DNA from 3 places in the Paenibacillus sp. Y5S-9 genome. Region 1 is predicted to be linked to each of the others. Evidence: riboswitches for the same ligand, from Rfam matches in the RefSeq annotation. Region 1 holds a riboswitch; each other region holds the start of a gene.

Region 1 (4,984 bases):
TGAAAGAAGTCATTATTCGGATTGGCCAAAGGAAGAAAAGATTGTAGCTCTGTGTGCAGCTCTACTTCATGATCTCGGACATGGGCCATTCTCTCACTCCATCGAGGAAGCTTTTGACATGAATCACGAAGATTGGACTTGCCGCATTATTACAGGTGATACCGAAGTAGGGGCGATCTTAAGACGGTATGCTCCTGATTTTCCTGAGAAAGTAGCGTCTGTCATTCAAAAAACGTATGAAAAGCCGATTGTGGTGAACTTGGTGACCAGTCCGCTTGATGCAGACCGAATGGATTATTTGCTCAGGGATGCCTATTTTACAGGTGTAAATTACGGCACGATTGACCTTGATCGTATCCTTCGGATGCTGCGTCCTTATCATGGGCGGATTGTAGTCAAGGAGTCAGGCATGCATGCTGTGGAGGATTATCTAATGTCTCGGTATCAGATGTATTGGCAGATTTACTTCCATCCGGTAACTCGTAGTTCTGAAATTATATTGCGGCAAATATTCAAGCGAGCGAAAACACTCATACAGCAAGGTTTTCAATTCCGCTTCATGATTGATCCACTCCCTCAATTATTTGATGGAGAATTATCCGTAGATGAATATTTGCAGTTGGATGAAGCATTGATTCAGACGGCATTTACGCAGTGGCGCAAGGAGGACGATACTGTTCTGAGTGAGTTATGCGAACGTTTTATGGATCGCAAGTTATATAAGTATGTAGAGCTTGAACAGGTCGACTTGACAATGATGGAAGAGATTCGGGAAGCTTTTGTACAGGCAGGCCTCGATCCCGAATATGATCTTGAAATTGATTTTCCTTCGGATAATCCGTATGATGTGTTTCGTCCGGATGAATCCACAGATAAGCAGATTCTTCTTCTGGATCGACAGGACAATTTACGTGAGTTGTCAGAAGTATCTGACATTGTCCGTTCCATAAGTGGGCTTCACCGAGGGAAACATCATTTGTATTACCCGCAAAACAAGGTGGATGCGATTATTCACGAATTACCGTCACATATACGCCCCTATTTCTTGTAATCATGTGGGTATAATCCGATGAAGAATTTTGATATCAAAACACTTTCTAAAAGAGCTATTTTTCATGATACAGTAATCTGCTTTAATGGGGAGTATATGTAGATCGACATAATTTTGTAAATGCAAGCAGGTAGAGTGGGCACAATCAGCAATATATAGATCAGAATATCCGTTTATCTTCTATATATTGTAGTTGTGAAGAAACAAACGTAATGATGTAATACACAGATACCCAAAATGTTTTATGTATGAGTCATTGAATTATTGAATTTTACAAATTGAATTTTGATAAAGAAGATAGTCGTTATTTCGACATGAAGGGAGATACAAACATGATGCTGTTCGACACACATACACATCTGGATGCACCACAATTCGACGAGGACCGCGAGGACATGATTCAGCGTGCTGTGGATGCAGGAGTTGGTCGCATGATCAACATTGGCTTTAACCGGGAGACGATTCCAACCACAATGAAACTCGCTGAAACATATGACTTTATCTATGCAGCTGTAGGGTGGCATCCCGTAGATGCGATCACAATGCAGGAGGGCGATTTGGAGTGGATTGCATCTTTATGCAAGCATGAAAAAGTGGTTGCGATCGGTGAGATTGGATTGGATTATCACTGGGATACTTCACCAAAAGAAATACAGCATCGCGTATTACGACAACAAATTGCTTTGGCGCGTGAAGTGAACATGCCGATTGTCATCCATAATCGGGATGCACATGAGGATATCATAAGAATTTTGCGTGAAGAGAAGGCGGGTGAGGTTGGTGGTGTAATGCACTCGTTCTCGGGCAGCTGGGAAACAGCGAAAAGTTGTCTCGATATGGGCTTCCATCTCTCTTTCGGAGGACCGATCACATTCAAAAATGCAAAGCAGCCCAAAGAGGTGCTGGCGAAGGTTCCTATGGACCGGTTTTTCATTGAAACAGATGCTCCATATTTGACACCTCACCCTTATCGTGGGAAGCGAAATGAGACAGCGCATGTACGTCTGGTTGCAGAGGCAGCAGCGGAAATTAAAGGCATTTCGGTGGAGGAAATTGCTGCAATAACAACCAAAAATGCCATGGAACGATTTGGAATTCGTTAAAAAAACGAGCAAATGAGGTGAAAAAGGCAGGTAAGCGGAGGTAATTTGCCCTTTGCTCCAAATAAATCAAGAATATTACAATATTTTAACCAAATATTCAGAAAAACGTACTTGATCAACGCTTTACAACATGCATCAAAACAGGATATCATCTTTTCAGTGAATTGTTGTGCGGAAAATTGGACAGATGTTCGGGGGATGAACAAAGGGACACTTTCCGATGAAACAACATTACTTTCATGAATCAGTCTCGCTGAGTCTCCGTTAACGGAGAGCGGGGGAACCAATAGGGCTTAAACATCGGTGTATTTGGCCGATGCGCAACGTTCGCTGACCCAAAAGCAGCGAAGGGAACTGCGAAGCCGTATTTGATTTCTTCTTTGGGTCTCGGGGTGAATTCAAGGGCGTCCGCCATGAGCGGGTGACCTAAGATAGGGCGGCTCTCTTTCGCCCGAACCCGACAGCTAACCTCGCAAGCGGAAAAAGAGAGGCAACCTCGTGCATGAATTTCCGATATTCAGAATCATTCGGAAGCCACGAAAGAGTTCCTCTTACACTCTTTCTTTGGCTTTTTTGTTTTTGAATAAAAGAAATATTGTCATCATACGGTAGGTATTCAGGAGGATGACATCATGTTGCGAAGATTGATTCATGGTGCAGAACCGGATTATGTTGGTCCAATCTGTGTTCTGTAGAAAATTTGGTATAGTCACGTCAAAGACATCATGCATTACTTTAGACGGCGAGGCTATGAAGGAGGACGGAGAAGTGGGCACATTCCAACCAGAAGAGACCCATGAGTCACGATCATCCAGTAAGTCTTTCGCGTTGCGGTGGAAGCATGAGAACATGCGTCAAATGGCATTGATCGCGATTTTCTCAATTGCGCTTACAATCATGATCTTGTTAGTCGTTTACGGTCAGGCCGGGAAACAAATTTCACTGGTTATTGATGGCAAAGCTCAGGTGGTAGAGACTCGTACAGGAATGCTTCAGGAAATGCTGGAGGAGCAGTCGATCACAGTCAGCCCTCACGATAAGGTATCCATGTCCATGAATGGGGCGATTACAGATGGAGACCGAATCGTTATTGAGCGGGCCGTTCCAGTCAACATTACGGCAGACGGAGACACCAAGACTCTGTATACAACGGATTCATCGGTAGAAGATGCAATTCAAAAATCAGGTATTCAAGTTGAGAGTAATGATAAAGTGTATCCGGCGCTTGGAACTGCCATCAAAGCGGATATGAAGATCCGTGTAGTGCGCGTAACAAAGCGTACAGTGGAGGTAGAGCAGCCAATCGCTTACAAAGTCATTAAAACGGCTGACCCTAGCTTGTACAAAGGGGATAACCGTGTCGTTGTAAACGGCAAAGAAGGCACACTTGTACAGCATATCGAAAAGGTATTTCAGGATGGAGAATTGGTCTCCAAAAAAATGGTCGGCAAATCTGTCGCGAATAATCGTGTAGATAAAGTGATCGCTGTCGGCACCAAAGCAAAACCGGTCGTGAAAGAACCTGTGATTCAGACCGTATCGGCTCAAACTTCAACAACCAAAAAGGCTACAACAACGAACTCGAAGAAAACATCTGCCTCGGGCAGCAAAGTCATTACCGTATCCGGGACTTCTTTTAAATACTCAAAAGTACTTAAAAATGTATCCATGACTGCCTACTCTTCCGAAGAGCCTGGCATTGGAACTAAAACAGCTTCCGGTACTCGTGTAACGGAAGGGCGCACCATTGCGGTTGATCCCAAAGTCATTCCAATTGGCTGGTGGGTATATATCGAAGGTCTGGGATTCCGTCGTGCGGAAGATACAGGCGGTGCCATTAAAGGCAACAAAATTGATGTATATTATGACAGTGTGAAGCATGCCCTGAATTTTGGACGTAAGAAAGGCAAGACGGTCTACGTGATCGGTCCGGTGAAGCCGGAAGCGAACTAAAATCGTTTTACTTTGAAATGGGAATGCTATAAAATAGTTGCATGAATGATTCATGCGGAATATGCGGCGGAGGAGTCTGAATTCAGTCTCCCCCGCCGTTGGCAGAGAAGAGGATATTCCTCTTCTTTTTGCGTTAGAAAGGAAGAAATGGAACATGATAAAAGAAGTCATTGTGGTGGAAGGCCGTGACGATACGGTAGCCATCCGTCGGGCCGTTGAAGCCGATACAATAGAAACAGGTGGCTCAGCAATCAACCAACGCATTCTGAAGCGGATTGCGCTTGCTCAGGAGAGACGGGGAGTCATTGTACTGACAGATCCGGATCATGCTGGCGAACGCATTCGTAAAATTATTGCGAACAAGGTGCCTGGCTGCAAACATGCCTTCATTCCGGAAGCCGATGCAACACGCAAAGGGGACATTGGGGTGGAGAATGCCTCACCGGAGGCGATCCGTCATGCTCTGGCACGCGTACATACTTCATACGAAGGTGCTCCGAGCCTGATCGATTGGGAGGACCTGATCGCGGCAGGACTTATCGTGCATCCGCAGGCTGCTGCACGTCGCATGGAGATGGGCAATCTGCTGGGCATCGGTTATTGTAACGGGAAGCAGTTCCACAAACGTCTCAGTGTATTTCAGATTACACGGGAAGAGTTCTCTACAGCATTAGCGCAAATTGAACGTGAAGGATTGTGAGCATATGAAGGACATGGAAGAGACGATAGAAATTGCAACGCCCAAGCGAACGAAAGAGATTATTCAAAGACACGGATTCTCATTCAAGAAAAGTCTGGGTCAGAACTTTCTGATCGATCAAAATATATTGAACAAAATCGTTAATGCAGCCGATTTGGACGAGTCCAAGGGCGCGTT
Region 2 (4,984 bases), 3.0 Mb from region 1:
ACCAGGTGCAAGCTGAAGCATCGTTTTCTCTGCCTGCGGTGGTTCAGGTTTCGTTAGTATTCCTTTAATTCGTTTCCATACACTCATGAGAATTACTCCTGTTCCTTATCTTATAAACAAGCTGCAATAATCAGTGCGCCCACGATATGTAAAGCGCCAGAGAACAACCCGTATCCTGTCTTCCCTTGCTGAATTCCCGTATCCAGATCCAGATTGGCCCATTTGCGAATCATAAAGTGTACAACACTCTCCAGAATCAACAAAATGATAAAGGATACAACGGAGACCAACAATGCTTCTCCAAGATGACCAGCCGTAGAAATGGACGTAGCGAGTACATACCCTTGTGCAAATAATTTCATCACCATACGTGTGGTTACTGCCATATTGCCAGCCTTAACTTCAGCAAAATCCTTATATTTCGTGAACAGTGAATCTACATACATCAAGACAAACAGCAAAACCGAACCAGAACCGGTCCAGACCAGCATCGCCAAAATATTCAAATCCATTTACACAGCCCCCACATATCAACATGAACCGCATTTAAAAGCGAAGGAGAAATACTCTTCTCCTCCGCTGGTTAACCCTGCTGACAACCAAGGTATTAGTTCTTATTATCGTACTGTTTCATCAATGCTGCGAGTTCGTCTTCAACAGCCTGATCTTTACCCAACTTCTCGAACTCTTCATCCAAAGACTTGCCTTTGGAAGACATTTCGTTGCTTGCTTCTGCCTGTGCTTCCATCTGCATCATTTTCTCTTCCATACGCTTCATACCAGCACTTGCAGTATCAGAGCCAAACCCATTCAACGCTTTGTTGATTTCCGTTTGGGCTTTTGCTGCATTGTAGCGGGCTACCAGTGTTTCGCGTTTGTTCTTCATTTGAGTCAGTTGCTTACGCATCTCGTCGAGCTTGCCACGCAGGTTATCTGCAGAAGCCTTGTTTTGGTCATAGCTGGTTTTGTACTCAGCCATCTTCTCTTCAGCGGCCTTTTTCTCTTCCAGAGCACGTCGAGCCAAATCCAGATTCTGAGCACGTGCCGCCGTATGCGCCTGCTCTTCACGTTTCTTCACAAGTGCTTCCTGCTCTTCGAATAACTGCTTGAACTTCTTCTCAATGGCGATCTGTTGAGCTACTGCTTTCTCCGCATCTTCCAGATCCTCTTGCATGTCACGGATATATTGGTCCGTCATCTTGATTGGATCTTCCGCCTTGTCAATAATGGCGTTAACGTTAGACATTGTTAAATCACGCAATCGTTTGAAAATGGACATTATGTTATTCCTCCTAGTCGATATTACATCGTATATAAACATACATACGTAACAATCTACAACTCGTTTCAATTTTAGCAAATAAAATCAAAACATGCGATTGCTCTTTATGTTAGGAAGATCTTTTATCGTTGTTCAGATGATCCTCCATCAGCCTCTCTGCAGTCTGCACGATTTCGTCGATCTGCATCCGCGTGATGGAATCAAAATGGATACCCATGATCACCGTAACGGTTACTTTCAGCTGCAGGGCAGCCTTTCGGGCAAGCCGCTCACACAGCTCTTGTTCCTTATGCCCAGGAATATGTACCGTCGTCCCGCTTACGCGCTCATGATCCACGTAGAACGTGGCTACGGCGCCAATATGCGCCTTTCCTCCGGTAACGAGAAAAACCTTATCCTCTCCTGCTTCAATCACCTGTAAACGTATGGATTTCAAATCATATGTACTCATATCCTATCCACCTATCCTTTTCTATATGTTATATATGGAGGAATTATGGCTGTCATAAGCTAAATCCGCAATGAAACTTCTCACACTACGCATATTTTATGGAACCCCCGGGCATACCAAGGAGAACGTCATTTTGGAAAAGGAGGCTGTTATTATGCGCGTACGCCTCATTATGCTGATGGTTATCGTTATTTTTCTCGGGGGATATCATGCTCCAGTTTCATCGCGGGATGTTTCAAGCCCGTCAATTGAATCAGTATCAGGTTCGGATTCTGCTGAAGAAGAACAACTGACATTGGGACAGTTACGTCAAAAATATGCCGATACGTTCAAAACCAATGGTCCTTCAACAAAGAAGGTTGCACTGACTTTTGATGATGTACCTGATCCACGGTTTACTCCACAAGTGCTGGATGTATTGAAGAAATACAATGTCAGAGCTACATTCTTCATCGTGGGTAGTCGTGCTGAGAAACATCCGGATCTGGTGAAACGCATCGTTAAGGAAGGGCATATGGTTGGTAATCACAGCTACAATCATCCTGAATTCAGTAAGCTGTCGATGAATGCCTTTCGCAAACAAATTTTACATACCGGGGATATTATTCGACATTTAGCGGGATATACGCCCAAGATGATTCGGCCGCCTTATGGAGACATTAATGAAGAACAGCTGCAATGGGCTGCTAGACAACACTATAGCATTGTGAACTGGAATGTTGACTCACTGGACTGGAAAGGCCTCTCCAAGGAAGAGGTGAAGGATAACATCCTATCTGCTGTGAAACCTGGCTCCATCGTTCTGCAACATGCAGGAGGCGGTGTGGGATCTAACCTGAACGGTACGATTGAGGCATTGCCTGAAATCATTGAAGAACTGCGTAACCGGGGATATGAACTGGTCACCTTGGACGAGATGTTGGGATTGCCAAAGGCCAAAGATTAGGATGACCGTGATAACAAATAAATGCGAATATTAAAAGGGTGCTGTTCAATCGCAGATTAGCGACTGGCAGACACCCTGTTTGAATTCATTTTAAATGTTATGATCTCTCTACTTCAGAATGTACAGCTCGATATCCTGAAAACCAAATGTGCTTACAGACTGTTTGCTACCCGGGATAAAGATATCAATCCGGTGACCCTTGATTGCACCGCCCACATCACGAGCTGTAGCTACAAAAGCCTGTTTTGGCAATCCCGGATGGCTGTGACCGGTTACCAGTACTTTGGTTCCGAGTGGAATCACACTTGGATCAACTGCGATCGTACCCAGTTCAAGATCATTGCCGAAGTAATCCACAGCACCCCATCCTCCATTTTCAGACGGATCTGCAGAGTATGCCGTTGCTTTTACGTTCACAGCTTTGCTGTAATCGAATGTTTTACCCCAAGCCTGAACAACTTTGTTATCTGTGTTAACGTCCAAGCTTGCTGTAGTAACAGTCTTCGCTTGGGTCTTGCTCTCCGTTGCCGCAGCTGCTGCTACATTGTTTGCCTTACCGGGAATCGTAATTTTCAAACCACCATAAATGTTGTAAGGCGAAATGTCGTTGTTCGCTTTAACCAACGTGTTGATTGCTACTCCATATTGTTTTGATAAGGTGTAGAAGGTATCCCCTTCTTTGGCCACATGAACTGAATCGGCGTGAGCCGGAACGGCTTGAATGAGCATTGCTGTTGTCAATAATGCTACTGCTGTTTTGGCTATACGTTTCTTGTTAATCATGGTCTTCCTCCCTCATTGTGCCTGCGAAGTTAGTTGTCGGATTCGGATGAGGAGCCCACCCTATAGGTTCTTCATTACATTTGAAACGTTATGTACCCCTAATTCACCCCAAGCAGTGTGCTGTAGATCTTCCCCCTGCACAATCTGCATCGTTACATCCCCCGCACTTCCTGTCCGGAAGTTTCGGCAGAGTTCAATATATCACAATTTTGTAACCTGAACTTGTAGTAATTCTTACCAAATGGTTTTAACATGTAAGCATATGTAAGAATACAGGATACTTTAGAAATGTTGGACGACCCGATTCCTTTACATTTGGTAACAGAAAAGTTACTTTTCAAATCTATAAGTGATTAATACGCACAAAAAAATAGCGTTACCGACTCGAAGTCAGTAACGCTATTTGACACTTCATTTAGAGTACTTTGGCAAGAAAATCACGTGTACGTGAATTTTTTGGAGCTCCAAATACCTCATCAGGTGTTCCCTCTTCCACAATAACCCCGCCATCCATGAACAGGATTCGGTCTCCCACTTCACGTGCAAAACCCATCTCATGTGTTACGATGACCATCGTCATCCCGCCTTCTGCAAGACGTTTCATGACATCCAGCACTTCGCCAACCATCTCGGGGTCCAGTGCCGAAGTAGGCTCGTCAAACAGCATCACATGCGGCTGCATGGCCAATGCTCTAGCAATGGCGATCCGCTGCTTCTGTCCACCGGACAGCTGATTCGGGAATGTATCTTTTTTATCGTACAAGCCCACGGTGTTAAGCAGATCAGCGGCAATTTTCTCCGCTTCCTGAGTGGATTGTTTCTTCACTTTAATCGGAGCAATCGTGATGTTTTGCTGTACCGTTTTGTGTGGGAACAGGTTGAAATGCTGGAACACCATGCCCATTTTCTCACGAGTTGCATTAATGTTGTGCTTGGGGTCCGTAATTGACACACCTTCAAAATCAATCTCTCCTGAGGTAGGCTGTTCCAGCAGATTCAGACAACGCAAGAAAGTACTTTTACCTGAACCGGAAGGACCGATGACCACGACAACCTCACCTTTGCCAATTGTCACGTTAATGCCCTTAAGCACATCGTTATTACCATAAGATTTGTGTAATTGTCTAACGTCTATCACTTGCACTCAACTTCCTTTCCAGTCGTCCCAGCAGCTTGGACAAAATGAACGTTAATACAAAGTAGATGGCTGCTGCAATCAAAAATGGACTCAAGCCTTGATACGTAATGTTTTTGACCACACTTGCCTGATACATAATGTCCACCATACCGATAACCGAGATAATGGAGGATTCCTTGATGATGGTAATGAATTCATTACCGATCGCAGGTAATACAGCTTTGAAGGCCTGTGGCAATATGATATAACGCATCGCATCGCCTCTTCCCATACCTAAGGAACGAGCTGCCTCCAACTGACCACGATCCACACCTTGGATACCTGCACGGAAAATCTCCGCCAGATAGGCACCACTATTGATTGAAAGTGTAATGATACCTGCCT
Region 3 (4,984 bases), 2.3 Mb from region 1:
CAGCCACACTTGAACAGGGTTTGAGTCTGTCGTCAGTGTGATGAATCGGGAAGCGCCTGGATGATGGATGGTACTGGTGATCATGAGCAGAGATAACAGGAGCATCATGGGCACGACTATGCTATTCATTTGTAGGATGGCCTGAATGCCTCGACCGAGAAGCAGATATGTCCCTACAAGTGTGACGATCAGACCTGTCTGATAATGCAAACCCAGATGTTCGACAAAAACGGAACCTGCTCCGGCAAGCATGACACTGTTCACGCCAATGAGAATGAGAAGGGTCACCCAGGTGATCCATTTTCCCGCCTTGTGGCCGAATAAATGTTTGTTCAGATCCTCATAAGAGCGGGACCCGGTATCGTGAGCGATCAGCATCATTTTGGTACCTAACCAGACAAAGAGCATGGTGGATAAGCCTATGGTGATGGTGGCCCATTTGCCATACTGGGTAAAAAACTGCAAAATTTCCTGCCCTGTAGCGAAGCCGGCTCCGACAACCGTTCCGATGTATGTAAATGCGATCTGCAGCACCCGAAATGCCTGTTTCATGTGTTTCCCCTCTCAGGCCCCTGTATAGTTTGGACATGCGGGTACCATGGTACAAGGTATGCTTGACCCACGAAAGTCATGACAATCGATAATGAGCTTTGGCTTGAATTGCGTCTCAAGGACAGCGCCCAGGCAATTTCGCTTGAACTTATAGATAGATATATGATACTTTTACCTCATAGGATAGGCTTGGGAGGTCAAATCATGGAATTATTGAAACAACGAATTTTACAAGAAGGTGTGGTTATCTCGGATCAAGTATTAAAGCTGGATGGTCTGTTGAACCACCAGATTGATCCTGCATTAACGATGGAGATGGGACGTGAGTTCGCTGCCCGTTTTCGTGAAAGTGGAGTGACTCGGGTAATCACGGTAGAATCCTCAGGGATTCCGGTTGCTTTTGCCGCAGCCTATGAACTTGGGGTGCCCCTTGTATTCGCCCGTCGCAAAAAAACACTTCTGGCTGATCCTGATGCTTACTGTGAACGCGTACCGTCCTTTACCAAAGGAATTGTAACTGACATTATGGTATCCCGTGAGTTCATTCATGAGAATGACCGTATTTTGTTCATTGATGATATCATTGCCAATGGAGATGCCGCTCGTGGCGTCATCAAAATTATCGAGCGTTCCGGTGCGGAACTCGTCGGATTCGGCGTTGTGGTCGAGAAAAGTTTCCAGGCAGGGGCACGAACGATTCGTGAACAGGGTATTCCGGTGGAAGCCTTGGTACGCATTCGTTCCCTGAACGATGGTACGGTACAATTTGACGATAACGAAATGTGACATTTTAAAGGAATAGGGCCTATTTTTTGAACTATGCCTTTGCATGACCGCGGATTTCATTTATAATGGGGTTATGTTAGGGAGAGGAGGCAACACCATGGGGAACCAACCGGCAACAGAACAATTTTTTAATGATAAGCTGGCGGAATCGAAAGTTCATTTTGAACGTGCCCTGGATTGTAAACATACGGAATTCGATGACCTTTATCCCTATATGATTGAACATCCTCAATTTTTCTGGTACAAACGCTATGTTGCCTGGTCAGAATTACTGACGATTGTAGGCTTGTGCGAAGAGTTGTCCTTCTCTTGGAAAGAACAATTTACACCGCATCAAGTGGAGTACCTTGAAGAACGTGTGATGTCCGCCAAAGTGCTTGATTTTTGGTTCGAGAAGAACGACAGCAAAGAGCACGCGCAGCGGTAACTTTCAGTCGGGACATAATTTCGAATGACATGACAGTCCAATACAGTCACGTGAGACCTAAATGACATTTCATTTAGGTCTCTTTTTGTAAATAAATTTGGAATATAGGAGCCATGAAGATGATCAGTGATACAGAACTGGACGCCCTGCGTCTGTCAGGTGAGAAAGTAAGAGTAGTACGGGACGAGCTGGAATCTAACGATGTAACCGGGATTGTTGTTGCCTGGGATGGCGAGCAGGTACTTATCCGTCGTCAGAATCGACGTGTCGTCAAGCTGGATCGCGGTTACCGATATCAGCTGTTTAGCGAGCCGCGCCAGAGTCCACTTAGTGAGTAACAGTTTATAATTATGGCAGAGCCATGAGCGTTAAATGTTTGGAATTACCATGATTTGTTGGCATAATTGACTCACTCGGGAGAGAAGATAGGTACAGTGAGGAAGATCTGTAACTATAGCCGAGAGGGTGTGCTACAAGCCATGACATTGATGAATGATAAAGTTCATGCCTACAAGGATCAGATTGGAGCATTAAGCGATGTACTGCCAGGTGTGGTGAAGTCATATCATGAGTTTACGGGAGAATGTTTCCAACCTGGCGTGATTGATGCCAAGACAAAACAGCTCATTGCGCTCGGCATTGGATTGTTTGCCAACAATGAGGTATGTACTTTCTACCATGTAGAAGAAGCCCGTGCCAAGGGCGCTACAGATCAGGAGATCATGGAGACCGTAGCCGTGGCCGGAGCTGTAGGAGGCGGACATGCTCTGTCTCAGGGCGCGATGCGAGTGCAGAAGGCGCTGCATTAGTAAGCAATGAAACATACATTTTAAGCACAAAAAAGGCATCCGGTTAATAACCGATGCCTTTTTGTATGTGAATCACATTTTTCCTAACATTTTATCATACATAAACTGTCCAGTTACCCGACGTGCTGTTACATAGCGGTCATTGAAGTATGGATTCGATAACTTTGTGATGCTTACACCTTTACTGCTGGAGGCATGAGCGAATTGTCCGCCGCCGATATATACACCTGTATGTGAAATGCCTTTGCCTGTTGTATTAAAGAACACCAGATCACCTGTCCGAACATTGCTTTTGGCTACCGGAGTACCTGCTTTGGCTTGCTGCTGAGAAGTACGTGGCAATTCAATGCTGTATTTGTTGAAAAGATATTTCATAAAACCAGAACAGTCAAAGCCGGCTACAGTCGTGCCACCCCATTTGTAAGGAATACCTGTCATGTTGTTCACTACGGAGTTGATACTGCTTGCCTCTGTGCTTGTTGCCCCGGATGTAAATAATACAGCTGCTCCAAAAATGGAGATAATCAGTTTTTTCAAAATCAATGTTCTCCCTTCGATGCCTACGGAGTTAGCTAAGGGTTCGGTAGAAGGTTCCCTATATTTCCTATGTATAAGAATAATTCACCCAAATTGGTTCCCCCGTTTTCAAACATGAAACTCGGCAATGAATAATTAAGTTTTTGTAACTATTTGAAACTATATTGCATAAATGCGTAATTGTCAAACCCATTTAAAACCCTTCGTAATACCTCAATGTTAGCGGAATTAAGGTTTTTATATGAAAGAAGGGATCAAGTTTGGGTATCATTCATGACAAAAACGTCATTATTGATTCGCTTAAGACGAATTTGGATAAATAAATAGGTTTGTCATGAGTTAAAAGAACTATTCCGTTATGTAGAATTAGAGATATTATATTCATTAAGTTGCATATATTGACAAAAATCGATTTTTTGCATATTATCTGAGTATCCAATCCACATATTGGATTAAAATTGATTTTATTATGCGATAAATACAAATAAAGGAGGTTTGTGGAAGCTTATCATAGGTAAAGTAGAAGTGGCAGATTTATAAAAACGAACATAGGAGAGTGTTACATTTGAAAGCGAAGAAAATAATTACTTTTGTCCTGGCATGTACGATGGTGGTGTTCTCAGCAGTTGGAATGGCAGTTCTCCCTGTAGGGACGGTATCTGCTGCGGATGCATCGGGTACTACAGCGAGTATTTCTGATATTTTGAAGAACCAGCTGCCGGATGGAGGTTGGAGAAAAGATTATAAACAGACAAGTGGAGAGTGGGCGAAGTCCACGATAGACAACAAGGCTACATACTCAGAAATTAGAAGATTGGCGAAGGAATTCAAAAAGACGAATGATCCGCGATACTCCACAGCTGCAATCAAAGGAATTAACTTTTTGATCAACATGCAGTATTCAAACGGCGGATGGCCACAAGTCTACCAAAGCTCCGGATATCACAAACATATTACCTACAATGATGATGCCATGATTAATGTAATGATCATGCTCGATGAAGTAGCGACACGCAAAGGTGATTTCTCGTTTATCGACAGCACACTTGCTAACCGCAGTAAAAATTCAGTTGCCAAAGGTGTGGAGGCGATTCTGAATACACAAGTCGTTTCAGGTGGTAAGCTGACAGCATGGGGACAACAACATGATTCCAGTTCCCTTAAACCAGCGAGCGCAAGAATCTACGAAGTGCCATCGCTGACAGCTGGAGAAAGTGTAACAATCGTTAAATTCCTGAAAACGAGACCTGCTAACTCTAAAATCACAGCATCCATTAAAGGAGCGGAGGCTTGGTTTAACAAGGTGAAAATTACGGGTTACAAGTATGAAAGAGCTAATGGAGATAGTAAAATTATCGCTGATTCCAAAGCTGCACCAATTTGGGCACGCTTCTATGAGATCGGAACAGATAAACCAATCTTTATTGGTCGCGACGGGGTAGTTAAATACAAATTAAGTGATATTGATAAAGAAAGAAGAGGCGGTTATGCATGGTATGGCAACTGGCCTTCCAAGCTTTAATTTGTAGTTAAAGGTAAAGCCCGAATCTATCTACGTCTGGTTCGGGTTTTATTGTTATTATTTTCAGTGTTGACATGATAGATTCCGCATGATATATTATTTCTTGTCGCCGATATTGATGGCGGAGATACAATATGCGGTCGTGGCGGAATTGGCAGACGCGCACGGTTCAGGTCCGTGTGGGCTAACCCCCCGTGGAGGTTCGAGTCCTCTCGACCGCATCTAACAAAAAAACTCCTTAAGCTAACGCTTAAGGAGTTTTTTTTGCATTTTTTGATATAACACTAACTTTAGACTTGAGTATCCAAGAGGTTAGTGCTTAGCTGCATGTACAGCAAATGTCTTCCATCA

Evidence for each region. Region 1 has a riboswitch for cyclic di-AMP ahead of V6669_RS00150 (ubiquitin-like domain-containing protein). Riboswitches for the same ligand answer to the same signal wherever they lie in the genome.
Region 2: another riboswitch for cyclic di-AMP. It lies ahead of V6669_RS17500 (3D domain-containing protein); the one in region 1 lies ahead of V6669_RS00150 (ubiquitin-like domain-containing protein).
Region 3: another riboswitch for cyclic di-AMP. It lies ahead of V6669_RS10575 (C40 family peptidase); the one in region 1 lies ahead of V6669_RS00150 (ubiquitin-like domain-containing protein).

Annotation. Positions count from the first base shown of each region.
Region 1 is NZ_CP145887.1:30,583-35,566, forward strand. It holds gene V6669_RS00140 (HD domain-containing protein) at 1-1,051, shown strand, start outside; gene V6669_RS00145 (TatD family hydrolase) at 1,384-2,154, shown strand; cyclic di-AMP (ydaO/yuaA leader) riboswitch at 2,396-2,649, shown strand; gene V6669_RS00150 (ubiquitin-like domain-containing protein) at 2,923-4,107, shown strand; gene rnmV (ribonuclease M5) at 4,262-4,807, shown strand; gene rsmA (16S rRNA (adenine(1518)-N(6)/adenine(1519)-N(6))-dimethyltransferase RsmA) at 4,812-4,984, shown strand, end outside.
Region 2 is NZ_CP145887.1:3,973,378-3,978,361, forward strand. It holds gene V6669_RS17475 (DUF4178 domain-containing protein) at 1-87, opposite strand, end outside; gene V6669_RS17480 (DUF350 domain-containing protein) at 111-512, opposite strand; gene V6669_RS17485 (PspA/IM30 family protein) at 608-1,279, opposite strand; gene V6669_RS17490 (hypothetical protein) at 1,392-1,733, opposite strand; gene V6669_RS17495 (polysaccharide deacetylase family protein) at 1,888-2,679, shown strand; gene V6669_RS17500 (3D domain-containing protein) at 2,788-3,462, opposite strand; cyclic di-AMP (ydaO/yuaA leader) riboswitch at 3,465-3,661, opposite strand; gene V6669_RS17505 (amino acid ABC transporter ATP-binding protein) at 3,878-4,600, opposite strand; gene V6669_RS17510 (ABC transporter substrate-binding protein/permease) at 4,587-4,984, opposite strand, start outside.
Region 3 is NZ_CP145887.1:2,350,064-2,355,047, forward strand. It holds gene V6669_RS10550 (hypothetical protein) at 1-552, opposite strand, end outside; gene V6669_RS10555 (xanthine phosphoribosyltransferase) at 757-1,338, shown strand; gene V6669_RS10560 (hypothetical protein) at 1,436-1,765, shown strand; gene V6669_RS10565 (hypothetical protein) at 1,885-2,103, shown strand; gene V6669_RS10570 (carboxymuconolactone decarboxylase family protein) at 2,245-2,574, shown strand; gene V6669_RS10575 (C40 family peptidase) at 2,647-3,111, opposite strand; cyclic di-AMP (ydaO/yuaA leader) riboswitch at 3,117-3,248, opposite strand; gene pelA (pectate lyase) at 3,668-4,633, shown strand; tRNA gene V6669_RS10585 (tRNA-Leu) at 4,770-4,854, shown strand.